Regions from separate parts of the Staphylococcus pseudintermedius genome, predicted to be linked through region 1. Evidence: predicted binding sites of a transcription regulator. Region 1 holds the regulator's gene; the other holds the start of a gene.

What was found. The regulator NrdR, encoded in region 1, represses ribonucleotide reductase genes. The targets are predictions, from matches to a motif close to AACACNATATATNGTGTT.
Region 2: nrdI (class Ib ribonucleoside-diphosphate reductase assembly flavoprotein NrdI) is a predicted target of NrdR. The motif match lies at 2,496-2,513, and genes of this name have one in related genera.

The regions. Positions count from the first base shown of each region.
Region 1 covers NZ_CP120150.1:1,142,217-1,153,244, reverse strand. The annotation lists gene P3U61_RS05445 (hypothetical protein) at 1-496, opposite strand, end outside; gene P3U61_RS05440 (NUDIX domain-containing protein) at 506-1,117, opposite strand; gene rplT (50S ribosomal protein L20) at 1,227-1,583, opposite strand; gene rpmI (50S ribosomal protein L35) at 1,658-1,858, opposite strand; gene infC (translation initiation factor IF-3) at 1,884-2,411, opposite strand; ribosomal protein L20 leader region at 2,436-2,572, opposite strand; gene P3U61_RS05420 (amino acid permease) at 2,614-4,122, opposite strand; lysine riboswitch at 4,258-4,429, opposite strand; gene thrS (threonine--tRNA ligase) at 4,490-6,427, opposite strand; gene dnaI (primosomal protein DnaI) at 6,745-7,668, opposite strand; gene P3U61_RS05405 (replicative helicase loading/DNA remodeling protein DnaB) at 7,668-9,041, opposite strand; gene nrdR (transcriptional regulator NrdR) at 9,045-9,512, opposite strand; gene P3U61_RS05395 (glyceraldehyde-3-phosphate dehydrogenase) at 9,709-10,725, opposite strand; gene coaE (dephospho-CoA kinase) at 10,932-11,028, opposite strand, start outside.
Region 2 covers NZ_CP120150.1:2,043,447-2,054,474, forward strand. The annotation lists gene nrdE (class 1b ribonucleoside-diphosphate reductase subunit alpha) at 1-1,852, opposite strand, end outside; gene nrdI (class Ib ribonucleoside-diphosphate reductase assembly flavoprotein NrdI) at 1,815-2,213, opposite strand; gene P3U61_RS09670 (DMT family transporter) at 2,838-3,719, shown strand; gene queF (preQ(1) synthase) at 3,739-4,239, shown strand; gene P3U61_RS09680 (GNAT family N-acetyltransferase) at 4,561-5,055, opposite strand; gene P3U61_RS09685 (MFS transporter) at 5,055-6,296, opposite strand; gene P3U61_RS09690 (peptide MFS transporter) at 6,769-8,274, shown strand; gene P3U61_RS09695 (peptide MFS transporter) at 8,625-10,127, shown strand; gene P3U61_RS09700 (diacylglycerol/lipid kinase family protein) at 10,262-11,028, shown strand, end outside.

The DNA of each region.
Region 1 (11,028 bases):
GATAGACACGATCATCAATTAATGTGAGTACTAATTGCGTTTGATCATAATGACTCAGCTCAGTAAACCGTTGTAATCGATGCAACATATAATCTTGGCGTTCGTCCAGTTTGGATTGTGCTTGATTTTTAATAGGTAATAAAGTCATACGCGTTTCATGTGCAACGACATCATCAAGAACCTGGTCCACCATTTCAACTGCCGCTTTATATTGTTCTAATGCATACAGACTTTTAATGTAATACACGATGAATGTATCATATGGCGGAAAACCTTGCATCATTAAAATGTTCGCCTCTTCTTTTAATTCAAGGTAAGCTCCAAGTTGCCACAATATATCACATTTTAAAAGCGCAAGTTCAGATGTCAATTCAAAGTGACGTTCATACGCAATGAAATAATCATAAGCGTCTTCATAACGTTCCTTGTCGAATGCCTCTGTAATATCATATATTAACTTTTCTTTAAGCTTAGGAAATGGAATGATATCAGACATGCCATTCACCTATTTCAACTGCTCTAATATTAACGCGCTCCACGATTCGAATGCGCTCGTGTCACTAATTTGGCTTAATGGTTGCCACTGAATCTTTAAAGTATCCGTTTCACGCACTTCGACATCTTGTTGCTTAACCTTCACTTTAAACACGACACCGATATGAACTTGACCCACTTCATTATGATCATCATTAATAAAGCCTATGAATTCAAGCGGTGTTTGATTGTTAATTTTAACACCGATTTCCTCTTCAAGTTCTCGACTTGCATTTGTTTTAATGACTTCATCAATATGGTGCGCTTCAGGAACATCATTCATGTGTCCGCCTACACCGATAGACGCATTGCCGTGAAGTCGTGCCTCGCCACCACCTGATAATCGCTCATAGACGAGTAATTCATCATGCTCATTTTCAATTAAACAATAACTAATCAATTGTTTGAAGCTAGGATCTTCTTCCATATCACCACGTCTTTTCACTTCATATTGAGAAAGCTTTTCATAAATTTTTTGACCCTTCTCTTCAGATTGATCTAAAAACCCATTGAATGCGAGCGCCTCTTCTTCAAAAAGCAAACGTCGTGGGACTACAGTAATTTGTTCATCAAATTTTGACATTGTGAGCTCCTTTTATTCGTTTTTTATATCGTAACAAAAGAAATGAATAATGGTAAAGTCATAATGAAAAAGAGTTGGCGCGTCACAATAGACCCCAACTCTTTCTCTACTATTTTAAAGCTGCTTTCGCTTGATTTACTAATTCAGCAAATGCTTTCTCATCTGAGATTGCGATTTCTGATAACATTTTACGGTTAACGTCGATACCCGCTTGTTTTAAACCGTTCATTAAACGAGAGTAACTCATGTCGTGTTGACGTGCAGCCGCATTGATACGTGTAATCCATAATTTACGGAAATCACGTTTTCTTTGACGACGGTCACGGAATGCATATTGACCTGATTTCATAACTTGTTGTTTTGCAACTTTATATAATGTGCTTTTCGCACCGAAGTAACCTTTAGCTAATTTGATTGTCTTTTTACGACGCGCTCTTGTTACTGTTCCACCTTTAACACGTGGCATAATAAACTCCTCCTTTTATCTCTACGGTATGCGCTTCTGCCATACCTCTCATATATTTTCGTACTTTAGAATGATTATTTAACGTATGTTAATAATTGTTTTACACGTTTTGCATCGCTTTTTGATACTAATGAAGCTTTACGTAATTGACGCTTTTGCTTTGTAGATTTGTTAGCGAATAAGTGTGAAGTGTATGCTCTAGAACGTTTAAGTTGACCAGATCCAGTTCTTTTTACACGTTTCGCAGCTCCGCGGTGGGTTTTCATTTTAGGCATGATGTTTTCCTCCTATTATCACTTTTTATTTTTCATTAATTGGGGCTAACATAAGGAACATTTGACGACCTTCCATTTTCGGCTTTTGCTCGATTGTTGCAAGGTCTTGGCACGCTTCAGCATATCGCTCTAACACGCGTTGTCCAATTTCTTTATGCGTAATCGCACGCCCTCTGAAACGAATTGAAACTTTAACTTTGTCACCTTTTGTTAAAAACTTGCGTCCGTTTTTAAGCTTCGTATTGAAGTCGTGTTCTTCAATCGTAGGGCTTAAACGGATTTCTTTAACGTTGATGATTTTTTGTTTCTTCTTCATCTCTTTTTCTTTTTTCTGTTGCTCGAATTTGTATTTGCCGTAATCCATAATACGAGCAACAGGTGGTTTAGCATTTGGCGCAACAACGACTACATCCAAACCAAGTCGATCTGCCATTTCCAATGCTTCATTTTTAGACTTCAATCCGATTTGGTCACCATTTTGTCCGATGACACGTAATTCTTTTGCGCGAATCTTTTCGTTAACTTGCGTTTGATCTTTAGCTATGGTTGACACCTCCAAAAAGTTTACGAATGGTCCAAGTACGAAAAAAAGCGAGGGTATCTAACCCCCGCTTCTCACGTCAACATGAACATACACTACATGTTTAATCGTTAACCTGCCAACAGCTTGTTGCGTCGCTACAGGTGAGAAGCGGGATGCTTCTACTTGGTCCGTTTCGTATTCAACAGATACAATTATACCAACTCAGTGTATATTAGTCAATGTTTTTTTGAAAGTTTTTTTCAACTGTTTCCACATTCGGATCTAAGTTGACGTCTTTTAATGGAATCAATTTCGTTTTATAGCGGACTTTATGATAGATGAAGAACGCTAAAAATACTGGTATACCCATATAAGTAATTAAAAATCGATTGATATCAAAATCACCCGTTTGAATAAAATCAACATCTTGTCCGATGATAACAATAATACAAAGCACAGCTGCGAGAATCGGACCAAATGGGAACCACTTCGCTTGATACTTTAATTTTTGAACATCGTAATTTTGTGCCGCAAACGCTTTTCGGAAACGATAATGACTGACCGCAATACCTACCCATGCGATAAAGCCTGTCAGACCACTCGCTGCAACAATATATTCGTACGCATCGCCACTGACATGTTGTAATACAAAAATCAACACAACAATCAGCGCTGTAGATAACATCGACAAGATTGGTGTGCCGTTTTTATTTGTACGACTAAATGCTTTAGATGCGAGTCCGTCTTTCCCCATCGAATACAGCATACGTGTGCTTGCATACATCCCAGAGTTACCCGCCGATAATACAGATGTTAAAATTACGGCATTCATAAATGAGGCAGCAAACGCGAGTCCTGCATTTTTAAAGACGAGTGTAAATGGAGAAGTTGCAATGTCATCCCCACCGCCCATTAAGGCAGAAGAATTGTAAGGAATAAGCATCCCGATAATGAAGATTGCTAAAATATAAAAGAGTAAAATTCTCCAGAACACTTGCTTAATTGCTTTCGGTACGGCACGCTGAGGATTTTCAGACTCACCTGCAGTAATCCCCACTAACTCAGTACCTTGGAACGAGAACCCAGCGACTAAGAACACGCCGAACACAACGAGTAAACTACCACCAAAACCGTCACCTAAGATTGGTGCGTCACCAGTTGTAAATGTATCAAAGCCCACTGCTTGACCGCCCATAATTCCTAAAATTGTCAATAAACCTACAATAATAAAGACAATCACCGTCGCCACTTTGATGAATGCGAACCAATATTCACTTTCACCATATACTTTGACAGACAAGGCATTAAGGCTAAAAATAATCACCATGAAGATACAACTCCATGCCCAAGCAGGTAAAAATTGTAAGGGGGCCCAATATTGGATGACTTGAGCAGCAATCGTAACGTCGGCCGCTACTGTAATGACCCAGTTAAACCAATAGTTCCATCCTAAAGCAAAACCTAAAGACGGATCGACAAAACGCGTGGCATATGTGCTAAACGAACCCGTAACAGGTAGATACGTCGCCATTTCCCCTAGTGATGTCATTAAAAAGAACACCATCACACCGATTATCGCATAGCCTAAAAGTGCACCTAAAGGCCCTGCATCATGAATAGCGCCTCCAGATGTCATAAACAGTCCAGTTCCAATCGCACCACCAATCGCGATCATCGAAATATGACGGTCTTTAAGATGGCGTTGAACTGCGTGTTGATTTTCTGTTTTTTCATTACTCATTTTCTTAATCCTTTCCTAATTGCTTAGAGGTTAAGACAAATTGTGTGAAGCTCGTTAAATATCAAATCATTCAACCTAGTAAAAAATAAAAGCAGTGATGACATCTATGTTGATGCCACCGCTGCTCATTATTTATGAATCGGTAGCACATCACATTTGTGACAGTCTAGCGCCTTTCGAACACTAGCCCAACGAGAAATGGCGATGGTCCATTTCCGTTTCGGCAACTTTACCTTTCACATGTTGGGGCTTTGTACCATCATACAACCCAACCGCTACTCATCAAAGTTGCGCCTCTAACTCAATCAAATCGTATTATAAATTGTTTCATTTATTACTATACATGATAGTCGTGCACCTATCAACATTATCTTTGTTTTTTCAAACGAATTTCATCGACTAAGTCCCAAATGAATGTATCTTTTTCAACAGTTTTTTGGTCTTTTGAACCGTATTGACGGACATTGACTTCATTGTTTTCAAGTTCTTTATCCCCGACAACAAGTTGATATGGGATCTTCTTCATTTGCGCTTCACGGATTTTATAACCCATTTTTTCATTACGGTCATCAATATGCACACGGACACCTTGAGATTTTAATTCGTCGTGAATTTGACGTGCGTAATCGTAATGCAAGTCGTTGTTAACTGGAATAATCTCAACTTGTTGTGGTGCTAACCAAGTTGGGAACGCCCCTTTTGTTTCTTCTGTTAAAAAGGCTACGAAACGTTCCATCGTAGAAACCACACCACGGTGAATGACGACTGGTCGATGATGTTCGCCATCTTTACCAATGTAAGTAAGTTCGAACTTTTTCGGTAATAAGAAGTCAAGTTGCGCTGTCGACAATGTCTCTTCTTTACCCATCGCCGTTTTCACTTGAACATCTAATTTAGGACCGTAGAACGCCGCTTCACCAATCGCTTCTTCATACGGTAAGTTCATTTCATCTACTGCTTCTTTTAACATCGCTTCAGCAGTGTTCCACATGTCATCATCGTCATAATATTTTTCTTTATCCGCTTTATCACGATAACTTAAACGGAATTTGTAATCCTCAAAACCAAAGTCTTCATATACATCCAAAATCATTTGAACGACACGCTTGAACTCTTCTTTAATTTGGTCTGGTCGCACGAAGATATGCGCATCGTTTAAAGTCATCCCACGCACACGCTGTAATCCTGATACAGCACCACTTGCTTCATAACGGTGCATTGTACCAAGTTCCGCAATACGAATTGGCAACTCACGATATGAATGGGGCTTGTTAGCATAAATCATCATATGGTGTGGGCAGTTCATCGGTCTCAGTACCATCGCTTCATCCGCATCCAGTTGCATTGGCGGGAACATGTCTTCTTGGTAATGATCCCAGTGCCCTGATGTTTTGTACAAATCGACATTAGCCATCACAGGTGTATAGACGTGGTCATAGCCGAGGCTAATTTCTTTGTCTACGATATAACGTTCGATTTCACGGCGGATTGTTGCACCATTTGGTAGCCATAAAGGTAAACCTGCGCCGACAAGTTGATTGTTTGTGAAGAGCTCCATTTCTTTACCGATGCGGCGGTGGTCACGCTCTTTACGCTCTTCTAACAATTGAAGATGTGCTTTTAGGTCTTTCTTGTCGAAAAATGCTGTACCATAAATACGTTGCAACATTTTATTATTACTGTCACCACGCCAATACGCACCAGCAGTTGATAACAATTTGAACGCCTTAATTTTCGATGTACTTGGGACGTGTACGCCTCGACATAAATCAGTGAATTCACCCTGACTGTACAATGTCACTTGTTCGTCTTGTGGAATCGCCTCAATTAATTCCAATTTATATGGATCGTTTGCAAAAAATGCCTTCGCTTCATCTCTTGAAACAACTTGACGCTCGACTTTATGATTTTCTTCAATAATTTGTTTCATAGTCTTTTCAATTTTCTCGAAATCATCACTTGAAACCTTTTCTTCCATATCGAAATCATAGTAGAAGCCACCATCAATCACTGGGCCGACACCGAAATGTACATCACCGTACAATCGCTTTAATGCTTGTGCCATTAAATGCGCTGTGGAATGTCGTAACACTTCTAACGCTTCGTCACTACCCGGCGTAATAATTTCAATTGCGCCATCTTCTTCTAAAGGACGTGTTAAATCGACCAATTGTTGATTAAATTTACCTGCAACGGCTTTTTTTCGTAACCCTGGACTAATGGATTGCGCAATTTCTTCTGTTGTCGTACCCTTTTCAAACGCCTTTTCATTACCATCTGGGAACTGCACTTTAATTTCTGCCATAATGATCCTCCATTTCACATTTTTGCTTAAAATTGAAGAAAATAAAAAACCCCATCCCAACATAAGGGACGAGGTTTTCGTGTTACCACCCTAATTTGTCACATACCTATCCTGTGACATCTCTACATAAGATAACGGTCTTGAGCCGGGCATTCATTACAAACACCATTTATCTATAGAGGGAGTAACATCGATGACTATGCACTACATTCTCAATCACAGTAGTTCCCTGTACCATAGTGATACCGATATCATATCCTCAAACTTTAGCAACATTATTGATTTATATACATATTATAACGCTAATTTTAAAATTTTCAATGCTTACGATAATTTTCTCCTTCAAGCAAATAAGGCGTGCTCAAAGTTTTCACACGTTCCATAATCCGTTTCGCTTTCATTCGATCAACACCATTTTTCGTATCAGCCAAATGTGTTTCTAATTCATCTAAATTCATATTTGAGCTGAAAAATGTCGGTAGTTCTTGAATCATACGGTAATGCAAAATTGGACCGAGCACCTCATCACGTACCCAAGGCGTCATATCTTCAGCACCTAAATCGTCTAAAAATAATACACGCGCTTCACGAACTTGTTCAATACGTTTTGCTGTCGTTCCATCTTTAAAACCATTTTTTAATGTTCGAATAAATTCTGGCACATAAATAATCATCGAAGGGACTCGATTATTTTTCAACTCGTTCGCAATCGCACCTAAAATAAATGACTTTCCTGTACCGAATTCACCATATAAATAAAAACCTTTGACCGAACGCTTTTCAATAATGGCATCGATTAAATCGTCTAATTGCATTGCTAAATCTAAACGATTGCGTCGCGTCATATAAATATCTTTAATTTTGGCGTTTAACGTATCTGGATGCATATGAAATGACGTAATCATACTTTTCGCATTTTGTTCCTCGTCGTGCCTGATTTTACATGGGCAAGGCTTGTAACGAATTTTGATGTGTTGTTGATCAATATACAATTCCGGAATGTGACCTTTCACGAAATTAGGACAATTTTCATACGTATGTGTCCCATCGTAACGCTTTTGCTGATCTTTATATTCTTGCAAGATGTTCAAATCTTCCTCAATCATTCGATTCGTTACTTCAGATTGGTGTGCAGCTAAAAATGCTTTTACATCTGGATCCGCTAATACTTGCTTTTTAATTTGTTGAATCTTTTGTTCGAAAGCATTGTTACCACCGATGATACTATTAAAGCTTTTCATTAATCTTCACCCGCCCTTCTCTTTTGTTTTAATCTTTTCAAGAACGCTGCACGATCTTTTTCCAATGCTTCTTGATCTTCTTCTTTTTGTTCGTATTCTTCTGGATGTGTCACCCAACGCGGTTGCTTTTCTTTTTTGTTATAAAATGGACCATTTGTGTTTTGAGAATAGCTTTCCATTCGTTTTTGCTTTGATTTTTCCTGGTTTTTTTGAATTTCCATCGCCTTTTCATATGCAGAACGCGCGTCCGTCACACCACTTTTTTTCCACGTTGAAGCAACGGAATAGACATATTTTTCCGGCAAGTTATTATCCGTTTTTTGCATCACATATTGCAATAATATATTGATGACTCCAAAATTAAACCCTTCACGTTGTACTAATTCTTCCACCATGTCTTTTTGATAACGCGGCGGTTCAGAACCTCCATATTCCGTAAGCATGACAATCGGACTCGTTTGATCCATTAAAGCAAACCATTCATCCCAATTCGAGACCGTTTCTTCTTGTGCTTCAGACGTTTGTTCTGAAGCAGTCACTGTCACTTGCGGCTGTAATGATGGTAATTGTTGTTGATGTTCCATTAAATAATAACTTTGTGCTTGTTTACGTAAATCTTTAACGGATAAAGACTGGTCTGCATTGAGCGATTTCAAAATAATCGTTTTCATAACATCAGGCGATAAACGATACAATGTCGCCAATTGCACAATAAGCGATTTTGTCGGTTCTGATAAAATCGTTTGGCTCACATAATGCGTCTGCAACATATCAGCCAACAATTCAAAATCAAACGTCACATCTGTTAAATCAACACCTTGATATTGCGATGCTTTGAGTGCTACATCTGAAGTGGCCGCTTGTTTCTTAGGCACTTTAAAAACATCCGTGAACTTTTTCGTCACATTTGAAAATCCTGCCAAATCGAGTTGTGTAGGCATAAAATGATTTTTCAATGTATGATACCGTTCCTGTCCGACAGCTTCATAAAAATAAATCGACAACATCGGATCATTAAAAAAACGTTCTGCTGTAGGCGGAGGTATGAGTTCATACACAAATTGTGTCGTGTTTTCAGATTGACGGACGAACGTTTTTAACAGGCCAATGCCTTCCAACAAATCTAAAAACTCCCTAAAACGACCGAGGCTTAATTTTAACTCGGACATAATAGTATAATGTGTAAACCCTTGGTCGAATGTAGCAGACTCAAATTGGTTCAAAAATTGGTACACACCGATTGCTTCAGCGCCAATTAACGGTGTGAATAACCGATTTAAAATATCATAGTGCACTGCATGATATTGAAATGGACGCATGACGATAAACCCGTCGTGCGGACTCAACTGATTTTGATACATAAAATGATTCATTCGTTATTCACTCCGCTTGTTTTCTTTCAATATCCCTTGCATAGATTGTAATAATTGATCCACATCTTTAAATTCCCGGTACACAGAAGCAAATCGAACATAAGAGACTTGGTCAACATGCATTAATAAATTCATGACATACTCCCCTATGTCTCTAGAAGACACTTCAGCAATACCTTCTTCACGCAATTTCCATTCAACTTGATTCGTAATTTCTTCCAATTGTTGAAAACGGACTGGTCGCTTTTCACACGAGCGCACTAAGCCATTTAATATTTTTTCTCTATTGAACTGTTCACGTGTACCGTCTTTTTTGACGACGATGAGCGGACTCATTTCTATATGTTCAAAAGTAGTGAAACGTGTACCACAATTGTCACATTCACGTCTTCTTCTAATTGCATTCATATCATCTGCATGTCTCGAATCCACTACTCGAGATTGGGTATGATTGCATTTTGGACATTTCACGACTTTGTCACCTTCTTAGTCATAGTTTTTGTTTCATTATACTATGAAACGACATGATTTCAAAAGTTAGGTGATAACTGACAAGTATCATAGTGTCTTGACTGACAATAAATGGATGCGTTCCATTTGAAACTTTAATATCCAGACATACAAAAAAGTCGATGATTCAATTCTCATCGACTTTTTTGTATTTGATTTATTGTGCGACTGTGCTCGGAATTTGAGCAGCGATTTGTTGTAATACATCGACAACTCTCGTTGAATAACCCCATTCATTGTCATACCATGCGAGTACCTTAACTTTACGATCTCCCATGACGATTGTTGAAGGTGTGTCGACAATTGCTGAATGTGCATCAGTCGTAAAATCATCCGATACTAGTGGTTCATCCGAAATAGCGACAACACCATTCAAATCATTGTCTTTAAATAATTGATTCACTTCTTCTTTAGTCACAGATTGTTTTAAATCGACGACTAGGTCAACGAGTGAAACATTTTTAGTAGGCACCCGTAACGCCATCCCATGCATTTTTCCTTCAAGTTCTGGTAAAACAAGTGCAAGTGCTTTCGCTGCACCTGTTGATGTTGGAATGATGCTTTCAAAAGCTGCACGCGCTCGACGTAAATCTTTGTGCGGATTATCTAAATTGTTTTGGTCATTTGTCACAGCATGTACTGTCGTCATTAAGCCATTTTCGATTCCAAAACGATCATTTAATAATTTTGCAATCGGTGCTAAACAGTTTGTCGTACAAGATGCGTTACTAAAAATGTCATAACGTTCTGTATCGATATCTTGGTCATTGACACCTTTAACAATCGTTTGCACGTCTCCTCCTTTTGAAGGCCCTGTTAAAATCACCTTTTTAGCACCTGCACGAATGTGGGCATCTGCTTTATCGCCATGATTAAATTTACCTGTTGCTTCTACTACGATATCGATATCCAATGCTGCCCATGGTAAATTTTCAGGATTACGATCTGACACAAGTTTAATTTTTTTACCGTTCACTTGAATGCCATCTTCAATCGGTTCAACCGCCTGATTAAAGCGTCCGTGTGTTGTGTCATACTTAATAAGATGCGCAATCGTTTCAGGTGGATAGCTTGCATTAATCGCTACAACCTCAACATCTTCTCTATTTAATGCCACTCTTAAAACCATACGGCCGATACGCCCCAGACCGTTAATCGCAATCTTTGTCGTCATGTTTAAAGCACTCCTTATCAATGTGTTATACTTATAATCAACAGTATATCATAATTGCGATAAAATGAAACCGTTTTCTACTATTATTTTTTGTTATTGTACTTCATCAGCCAAAACAATCATAAAGCGTAAAAAATTCAGGAGCTGAGACAAACGCATGTCTAAGCTCCTGAATTTATATAGATATTTACGTCAGTTATCATCCACTATTCTTCTGAGTCACTATGATAAGCTTCTAAAAATCCTTTGTCTACTAAAATCTGTTCTAAATTTTGTTTTAATTCCAACTTTGAACCTAAATTA
Region 2 (11,028 bases), 900 kb from region 1:
ACGGCATAGGGTAAAACGTTTCTGAATTCCCATATGTACGTCGCTCAATTTGGTCGACAATTGGCATGACCGAACTTGTCGCATTTTGCACATACGAAATACTTTGTGTTGGTGCAATCGCTAAACGGTATGCATGATATAAGCCATATTTTTCAACTTCAGCTTGCAATACTTTCCAATCGTCACGTGTAGGAATAGTGTGATTTGCAAACAGAGCTTTTACCTTTTCAGACTTTGGTAAAAAGTCCTCAGACGTATAGCGTTCAAAATAGCGTCCACTCGCATAATCCGATTTATCAAAATCTTTGAATGTTTCACCACGTTCTTTAGCAATTTGCATCGAACGTTCAATTGAATAATAATTCATCATCATGAAAAATACATCTGCAAAATCTTTCGCTTCTTCTGATTCGTAACTGATATGATTTTTAGCTAAATAACCATGCAAATTCATCACACCAAGCCCAACTGAGTGCAGTTCACTGTTCGCCTTTTTGACGCCTGGTGCATTTTGAATATTAGCTTCGTCACTTACGACTGTTAATGCATCCATTCCTGTATGAACAGAATCTCTAAACTGATTAGATTCCATGACATTCACAATATTTAATGAACCTAGATTACAAGAAATATCACGTTTGATTTCATCATCTACGCCATAACCATGAATCACAGATGTTTCTTGAAGTTGGAAAATTTCTGTACATAAGTTACTCATTTTAATTTGGCCAATATTAGAATTTGCATGCACACGGTTAGCATTATCTTTAAACATTAAATAAGGGTAGCCAGATTGCAATTGCGTTTGTGCAATCATATTTAACATTTCACGTGCATCTTTACTTTTCTTCATGATATTTGGATTTTCGACAAGACGATCATAATACTCGTCAATATTAATATCGTCTAAAGTCACGCCATATTCTTGTTCTACTGTATGAGGGGCAAACATAAAGAAATCTTTACCTTCTTTCGCCAATTCGAAAAACTTAGACGGTACAATCAGACCTGTTGAAATCGTTGAAAGACGCAAATCCTCATCTGCGTTAATTTTCTTCGTATCTAAAAATTCTTCTACATCGTAGTGGAAAATATTTAGATACACTGCCCCAGCACCTGGACGTTGACCTAATTGATCAGCATAGCTAAAACCACCTTCAAGTGCTTTAGCAATAGGTAAAACCCCTTTCGCAACACCTTTTATGCCTTTAATCGCTTCACCTCTTGCACGCAATTTGGAAAGGTTAATAGCTACCCCGCCACCAATTTTGCTCAATTGTTTAGCAGTTGAATCAATAAAATTAATAGAGTTTAAACTGTCATCTACTTCTAATAAGAAACATGAAACTAATTCACCTCTACGCGCACGACCTGCGTTCAAGAAAGTAGGGGTTGCTGGTTGGTAACGTTGCTCTACCATTGCTTGAATCAATTTTTTAGCAAGTTCAACATTACCTTTTGCAAGATAAAATGACACTATCATTACATGTTGATGATAGTCTTCCAGATATTGTGACTTATCATTCGTTTTTAATGCATAGTCTTTAAAAAATTTGCTTGCTGACATATAACTAGCAAAACGAAATGGAATCTCTGTTGCAAATGCAATTAATTCAACAAGTTGCGCTTCGCTGTATTCTTCAAATACATTGTAATAAAAATGATTGTCAACTAAAAAGTGAAGGCGTTCAAGTTCGCTATCAAAATGAACAGTTTTATCTTGAATCTCTTCTAAATAACTTGCAAGTGCTTCTTGATCTTTTTCAAGTTGAAAAAAGCCATTTTCATTTCTTTTTGTCACTTGATTATTAAGTTCAATGTGCTTGTATTGTTTTTGTTCCATAGTTTTCATAAAAATTGACCACCTTCTCTTTAAATTCGATTGTATCGTGTGCATTACCATGTAGTTCAAATTTCATTAGTAAAGGGACGTTATACATTTCTGCAATCCGTGTACCTGCCTTCGCAAAGTTAGTCCCCCAGTTTCGGTTACCACTTGCTGCGACACCCTTTAAATTTTCATGGTTGCATTCTAAAAATTGCTGGACTGGTTGAGGTACCTCACCAAAACCAATGGTCCCTGTGACGATAATGAATGGCTCAGTCACTTTTTCTAAAGTATTCGTCTCATTAATCTCTAGTGTGTTATCAAGTTCTGTACGTTTGATGAATCGTCTGACATTACCTGTAAAAGAATAAAATACTACTTTCATCCTGAATAACCACCTTTCTTCCGAGATAAATGATTCACGTATCGTTCATTGTAACTTTTCTCTCATCCACAATATAAATGTTATTGAATAAAATGCGAACATACATTTGCTTTATCTCTATTCTTAAAATAAGTTAAAAAGTTGATGATATACCATTATCGCCGTACAATAATGACTTATATTTTTCAACTACTATATGTAGATTATCAAAGAAATAGAATGTTCAAAATCGTGTAAACCTCCATTGATTTTGTCCATTCTCGTGATGTTATCCGCTCATCAAACACAATATATTGTGTTTATTTTCATTCGACCATACTATATTATGTGTCTCATTATACAGAACTCTATTCTCAATTTAAAGAGATAAATTGGAACTTTTGTCACCCATTGTCATCAAAAGCGATGAAATCAACTACTAGAAGAGTTGAAAAAATTATTTTCTGATTGAAGTGCATCTCTCACTTGACTTTCTTAACCGAAACGTTTATACAGACCTCTTAAACAGAACGTATGTTCCCTTTTATTGTAGCTCCTTTTAGTAAAATTGCAAGATATAATGCAAGTTGTTTCATTTTGTGCTACTATGTATAAGTCAAATTTTTATCAATAAGAGGCGATATCATGAATACTAAAGTGAAAGGAATCCTCGCTATTTTAATTTCTGCTATTGGTTTTAGTTTTATGGCAGTTTTTTTTCGTCTATCCGGCGATTTACCCGTATTTCAAAAATCACTCGCTCGAAATTTCGTAGCCATGTTTATTCCGTTATTCTTTATTCTTAAATATAAACAGCCCTTCTTCGGTAAGCTCAGTAGTCAACCTTTATTAGTGACACGTTCTGTTTTAGGTTTAATGGGCGTCCTGTTAAACATCTATGCGATTGATCACATGGTATTAAGCGATGCCGATATTTTGATGAAGTTGAATCCTTTTTGGACGATATTGTTAAGCCTCATCTTTTTAAAGGAATTTATTCAAAAATATCAAATTACTTCAATGGTTATCGCAATTATCGGTATGCTTTTCGTTGTCAAACCTGAATTTTCATCTGATGTGATTCCGGCAATTGTGGGACTGTTATCCGGTGTTTTCGCGGCTTCAGCATATACCGCTGTACGTGCTTTAAGTACACGAGAAGCCCCATACACGATTGTATTTTATTTCTCATTCTTTTCGGTTATTGTGCTGATACCATTCGTCGCATTTACATTTGAACCGATGAGCTTAATCCAAATCGTTTACTTGATTTTAGCAGGTTTGTCCGCTGCAGTAGGCCAAATCGGTATTACAGTCGCATATAGTTACGCACCAGCCAAAGATATTTCGATATTTACTTATGCGTCTATTATATTTACAGCAATTATCGGCTTTATCTTATTTAATGAATCACCTGACTTTTATGCCATTATCGGTTATATCATTATTTTAAGTGCAAGCTATTATATGTTCGAAAAAGCACGACGCTCGACAAGTTCTAAGCATCGTCAACAACCATCAAAATAATATAAAGGAGGCCTTCCTCATGACAGAAGGACGTTCAAAAGACGAATTACAAGATATTACACTTCTCGGCAACCAAAACAACACTTACAACTTTGATTATCGACCAGATGTTTTAGAAACATTTGATAATAAACACCAAAATCGCGATTACTTTGTTAAATTTAACTGTCCTGAGTTCACATCTTTATGCCCAATTACAGGACAACCTGATTTTGCAACCATTTACATTTCATATATTCCAAATGTTAAAATGGTCGAATCTAAATCATTAAAACTTTATTTATTCAGTTTCCGTAACCATGGTGATTTCCATGAAGACTGTATGAATATTATTATGAATGACTTAATTGAGTTAATGGATCCGCACTACATTGAAGTATGGGGCAAGTTCACACCACGTGGCGGCATTTCAATCGATCCATACACTAACTACGGTCGTCCAAATTCGAAATACGAAAAAATGGCAGAACATCGCCTCATGAATCATGACATGTATCCAGAAAAAATCGATAATCGATAAAAATTAATACAATTAGAGTAAACAAAATCTCTCAAGGAGCGAAAGCCTAATTTTTGATTTGCACATCTAGGATTTAGCATTTCCCCCTTGTATAATAAAACGATAGAGATGTATAAAGTTAACACATAAGATGAGTAAAAACAGAAATAAACTGTGTAGTAAAGATACATAATACCAAATCTTTACTACACAGTTTATTTAAAAGCTCCAAAATCCAAAGAAACAAATCTCGTTCATCATTGTTTAATAATGATGATCACTTCTCTAGATTGTTCTAGATGCTCAACTTTTTTCATATTAATTACCTCGTATCAAATAAAATCATAAAAATTTGCTGTATATACTTACATTAATAAAAGTATCTTTTAATTTTTTATGCTTTTTTAGTTCTCCTTCACAAACAAATCCACACTTATCCAACATTTTTTTACATCTTGAATTCATTTCATACACTTCTCCATATACTTTAATCATATTCATTTCTTTGGCAGCATGTTTATAAATCATTTCAAGTGCCTTTCCGCCTATCCCCATATCTCTGTAGTTTTTATGAAGCGCAAGACCAATACGAGAATTTTTATTATAATAATCAATGTCATATAGCATTCCCATTCCAACATTCTCCTCGCCTTGTTTAATAATAAAAATTTCGTCTCCCTTTTCTTTAAATATTTTCAAAGTATTCTTGATATCATTTTTTAAAATACTTGATTCTCCTCCTTGTAAAGCTACTAAATTTACAAAATCGTCGTTATATATATCTAATAAAAAATCAACATCCGCTTCATCTGCTAAAACTATTTTTAAGTTTTCCATTAGTCTTGTCTCCCCCACTCTATATGTTCGAAATCAGTCAATTCTCTAATTGAAGATTGGGACATCCAAAATACCGACACAAACACTAATAAGCTTGCAAACAATATCATTACCGTGTGACTCCCAAATAAAACACCTAAACTCCCACCTAATAACGCACCGAGAGGAGCTATTGATGTGGAGACCCCAATCATTGTTCCCATCGCCATTCCTAGTTGTTCTTCACTAACAGATAATTGAATAATGGTCTGAGAAATAATATTAAACATACCCACAACAACCCAACCCGTTAAAAATAAAACAAATGAGACAATCATTATAAAAGTGCTTTCATGCTTAAGTAACGAAAATAAAATCCAAGAAACACCGATAAGTGCAATGCCTAGGATATAAAACACACCTAAAGGAACACTCCTCATCCACTTTCCTTTTACAATTAGAGATCCCGCTAAAATACCAATTCCAGAACTAGACATTAAAAGGCTATAATGCAGTTCTCCTAATGCATAAAACGGTAAATTTGCAAAAATACCAGTTACTGAAAAATTAATAACAATGACACCTATTAGTAAGGGGAAAAATAATTTTCCTTTCCATAAAGCTAACCCAGAACAAAGCGTTTGAAAATGCATTTTCAAATACCCACTCTTTTCTACAGTCTTATGCCGATTTATTAAATAAATTTGTCGGCTCAAAAATATAAACATCACACCATTAATCAAAAAAGTAACACTATCAATAACATAAATAGAAAACAATCCAAATGCAGTAATCACTATTCCTGCTAACGCATTGAATAACGCATCACTACCTTGATATGCAATACTAAAATAGGCATTACCATCAATTAATTGATTTTCATTTAAAATTTTAGGTAATAAGCTCAATTGTATTGGGTATATCATTTGATTGAGTAGACTTGCTATAAACATAACCAATAATAATAGACTCAACGTTAAATGATCGATAATATGTAACAATGGAATGCCTAATAATAAGAGACCCTGTAACATTTGTGAGTATATTAAATATTTTTTAGGATTGATTCTATCTAATAAAGGACTTAAAAAAACTTGAATCAGTGCTGTTGATGAGGTCAAAAACAATGCAAAACCTGTATATATTGGTGAATGACTCAAACTATAGACAAGCAACATTGTCCCAATACTGTAAAGACTATCACCAAAATTCGAAATTAGCCTGCCCATAAACAAAATTACAAAATCTCTGTTTTGAAACACAATGTTCATCTCCAAACATTATTTTAATAGCATATTAACACTATTTTTCGAAAAGTAAATATTTTCTGAAAAGATTTACTATTAGGAGTATTCATCGTAATCAGGCTAATCTTTTCTTATCTCTAACAAAGCAATATTGACTGTTTATAATACTCCACTTTACTTGATACACCTTAACTAAGAGGAAAATAAACACTAACAATAAAAACGTGCAGTTTTTCGTAAATCATATTTAAAATTTTAAATATTTTATTGCTAAGCGAGAAAAAGGTGCTATAATAACTCATAAAGTTTAGTGACTTTATCGGGATATACGTACAAAAAACAGATAAACGATACATCAAGAAGCAAACTATATATATTCACATACCATAAAAATATATTATAAAATGTTCTTTGTATAAAAATCTTGTGTATGATACCGATGAGTTATAGAATAAGTTTAACTTGACTTACATAGGGGGTATTATCAATGAGTTCACATTATACAAAGGAAGAAATCCTAAATAGTACGCCACGTACGGGATTCTTCGGGCATCCTAAAGGACTCAGTACGCTAGTGTTCACAGAATTTTGGGAGCGTTTTAGCTATTACGGGATGAAAGGAATACTAGCTTTCTATATCTATTATTCAGTGGCTAAAGGCGGGTTTGGTTTAGACCAAGGTGTCGCACTTCAAATCGTTTCAATTTATGGCGCTTTAGTTTATATGAGTGGGGTGATCGGAGGTTGGATTGCAGACCGTATCACAGGCACACGTCACGCATTGTTTTATGGTGCTGTGCTGATCATGATTGGCCACATTTTAATGTCACTCCCAAACAGCCTTGTCTTATTACTTATCGCATTACTCTTTTTAATTATGGGGACAGGTTTGTTGAAACCAAACATCTCCTCAACGGTTGGATTGTTATACGATAAGAACGACGCACGCATGGATTCGGCATTTACGATCTTTTATATGAGTATTAATTTAGGAGCATTACTCTCACCACTCATTATCGGATGGGTACAAGTCAATGTCGGTTTCCATGTCGGCTTTGCGATTGCAGCTGTAGGGATGTTTTTCGGTTTATTGGCATATATATTCACAAATAAAAAATCACTCGGTCTTGCAGGTGTTGAAGTGCCAGACCCATTGACTCCAACAGAACGCTCAAAATTAATTAAAATCATCGGAAGTCTGACGATCATACTAGTGATTATTGGGATTGCATTGTATACAACAGGCTACTTAACTATTGAACTATTTTCTAATATCATCACGATATTAGGTGTATTCTTGCCTGTTTTCTTGTTTACAAAAATTATTCTAAGTAACAAGACTGCAAAACATGAACGTAAACGTGTTTTTGCATACATTCCGTTGTTTATTGCGTCTGTTGCCTTCTGGATGATTCAAGAGCAAGGGTCAACAGTTTTAGCACAGTTTTCTGACACAAAAACACAACTTGAATTATCTAAAGTTACAGGAGGATTGATTGATTTTCATATCCCACCAGCATGGTTTCAATCTTTAAATCCATTTTTCATTATTATTTTGGCACCTTTATTCTCAATTTTATGGATGAAACTCGGTCGTTATAATCCACCGACTGTCATTAAATTTGCGCTCGGTGTTATTTTAGCTGGTCTTTCATATTTAATTATGATTATTCCAGACAGTAACAGTTTGATCAATCCGTTCTGGTTAGTCGCGAGCTTCTTACTCGTAACGTTTGGTGAACTTTGTTTATCTCCTATTGGCTTATCAACAACAACAAAACTTGCACCTGATGCGTTTGCAGGTCAAATGATGAGTATATGGTTTTTATCGAATGCTATGGCGCAAGGTTTAAACGCACAAATGGTGAAGATTTATGTCCATATGAGTACAAACGAGTACTTCCTTTATTCAGGACTCTTCGCGGTGGCTATCGGTATAATTTTAATTTTAATTACACCATTGATTAAAAATTTAATGCAAGGCGTAAAATAAATTAAATACTTTTTCATACATATGAGAGGTTTGGCATGAATGTACCGGACCTCTCATATTATTTTCAAAAACTTTCTAGTGACACTTTATCTCCTCATTCGTTACTTCCATCGTCAAACATGTAGGGTCGATTTAAACATACATCCTCCCCCTCTTTATTTAAACGTTACTTCCATCTATCGGCAGCAAATAACCACTATACAAATAGTGCATAATTCAACCATTTATCACTTTATTTTTTATCTGAATTTTTAAAATTTTATTATTTTTAAAAAACTAATTGCTATTTATTTTCATCAGGCGTAAACTTTCTATTATATGTTTTGTTCAGATAGGAAGGATTGATTGAAATGTCAGAATTATCACACGAAAAAGCTGTACAAGAGATTCCTCAAAAAGGATTCTTCGGCCATCCTCGTGGTCTAGGTGTATTATATACCGTAGAATTCTGGGAGAGATTTAGTTATTACGGTATGCGTGCCCTATTGATTTACTACATTTACTACAATGTCAGTCAAGGTGGCTTAGGGCTCGAGAAAACATTCGCTCAATCGTTGATAGCTGTGTATGGCTCGTTAATCTTCATGACATCTATTTTAGGGGGCTGGGTAGCTGACCGAATACTGGGGACAAGACGCTCCATGTTTTATGGTGCTGTGTTAATTATTATCGGTCACATTTGTTTAAGCTTACCGTTTGGTTTAACAGGACTACTGTCATCAATGTTCTTTATTATTGTAGGGTCAGGTCTGATGAAACCTAACATTTCAAATATTGTGGGGCGTCTCTATCCTAAAGACGATAGCCGTGTAGATTCAGGATTCGTTATTTTCTATATGGCCGTAAATATGGGGGCGTTTGTTTCACCACTTGTGTTAGACCACTTTAGAAATGTCGGTAACTTCCACGGTGGCTTCTTAATTGCTGCGATTGGTATGGGGCTGTCACTCCTTTTTTACCTTTTATTTCATAAGCGTAATCTAGGACGTATTGGCGTCGCACCACCAAATCCGTTAAGCCCTGCAGAAAAGAAAAAGTATGGGATGATTTTCGGTCTGATTACCGCTGTGATTGTCTTAGTTGTTGCGATCGCATCTATGACTGGAACACTTTCTTTTAATTTAGTGAGTTTAATCGTATTAGTTTTAGGATTTGCATTACCATTTGTTTATTTTACGATTATGATTGTAAGTAAAGATACAACAGATGTTGAACGTTCACGTGTTATTGCGTTTATTCCTTTATTTATTGTCGGTGTTATTTTCTGGTCGATTCAAGAACAAGGGGCTAACGTCCTTGCCGTATACGCGGATGAAAAGGCAGATCTTGCTTTCAACTTATTCGGCTGGGAAAGTGTTTTCCCTGTGACATGGTTCCAATCGATTAACCCATTTTTCATTGTCGTTTTCGCACCAGTGATTTCTTGGCTATGGAGAAGATTAGGACGTTTTGAGCCAAGTTTACCAATTAAGTTTGCAATCGGTTTATTTCTAGCAGGTAGCTCGTTCATCCTGATGATGGGTGTGATTTATGCTTACAATGACGCCAACATTTGGTTTGTATGGATTATCTTGTCATATATCATTTGTGTGATTGGTGAGCTTTGTATTTCACCAACAGGAAATAGTTCAGCTGTTAAACTTGCACCTGAAAACTTCAACTCTCAAATGATGAGTTTATGGTTATTAACGAATGCAACAGCACAAGCGATTAATGCACAACTTGTGAAACTTCAACCTATTATTGGGAATCAAAACTATTTCGGTCTTATTGGGGGCATCGCTATCGTTGTCGCGCTTTTAGCCGTCATCGGTTCACCATTTATTTTAAGAGCTATGAAAGGTATTCGTTAACATCACAATAAGGTGAGTATACGTTTGGGACACCCCTCGTATACTCACCCTTTTTTACTTTGAAGTTATCATGATTAACATCAACACAATTGCGGTATACAATGAAGTGTACGTGAATTGAAAGGAGCAAACTTATGGCACCACAATACGAACACGGCGTTCTTTTTTATCACCAACATTCAGGACTCAACAAAATACATGAAGGCTTGGGTGAAGTGACTGTCGCGCTGACCCAACTCTGCAAAAGATTTACCATTCAATTAAGTGAAAATGAAGGTGACATCGAAAAATATTGTCAACGTATACAAGACCAAGACAATCGCGAAGGCATCGATGTCCTCTTCATTTTAGGTGGCGATGGAACAGTCAATGAATTAATTAATGGTGTCTTAAAATATAACTTAAACCTCCCAGTCGGTATTATTCCAGGTGGCACGTTTAATGACTTTGCGAAAACATTGAATTTATCTACTAAAGCAGGCCCAGCGAGTCAAGATTTGTTACTTGCATCACCTCAAAAATACGATGTGATGAAAGTTGAAGATCAATATGTATTAAACTTTGCGGGCATCGGTTTGATGGTACAAAATGCTGAAAATGTACAAGGTCAATCTAAAGACTTGTTCGGCAAACTAAGTTATATTATGTCAACACTTAAAACACTTTCTAACCCAAAGCCTTTCAACTATACATTAGACATTGATGGTCGAACGTATACAGGTGAAACGTCCATGTTGTTATTTGCGAATGGTCGTTTTATCGGTGGCGGCAAAATTCCGCTCATGGAAATGTCGCCCTCTGACGGTGAGCTTAATACGTTTATTTTTAATAATTACAGTATGAGTATTCTTAAAGATATTTTTAGCTTACGTGATAGTATGACGTGGAGTGAAATTAGCGA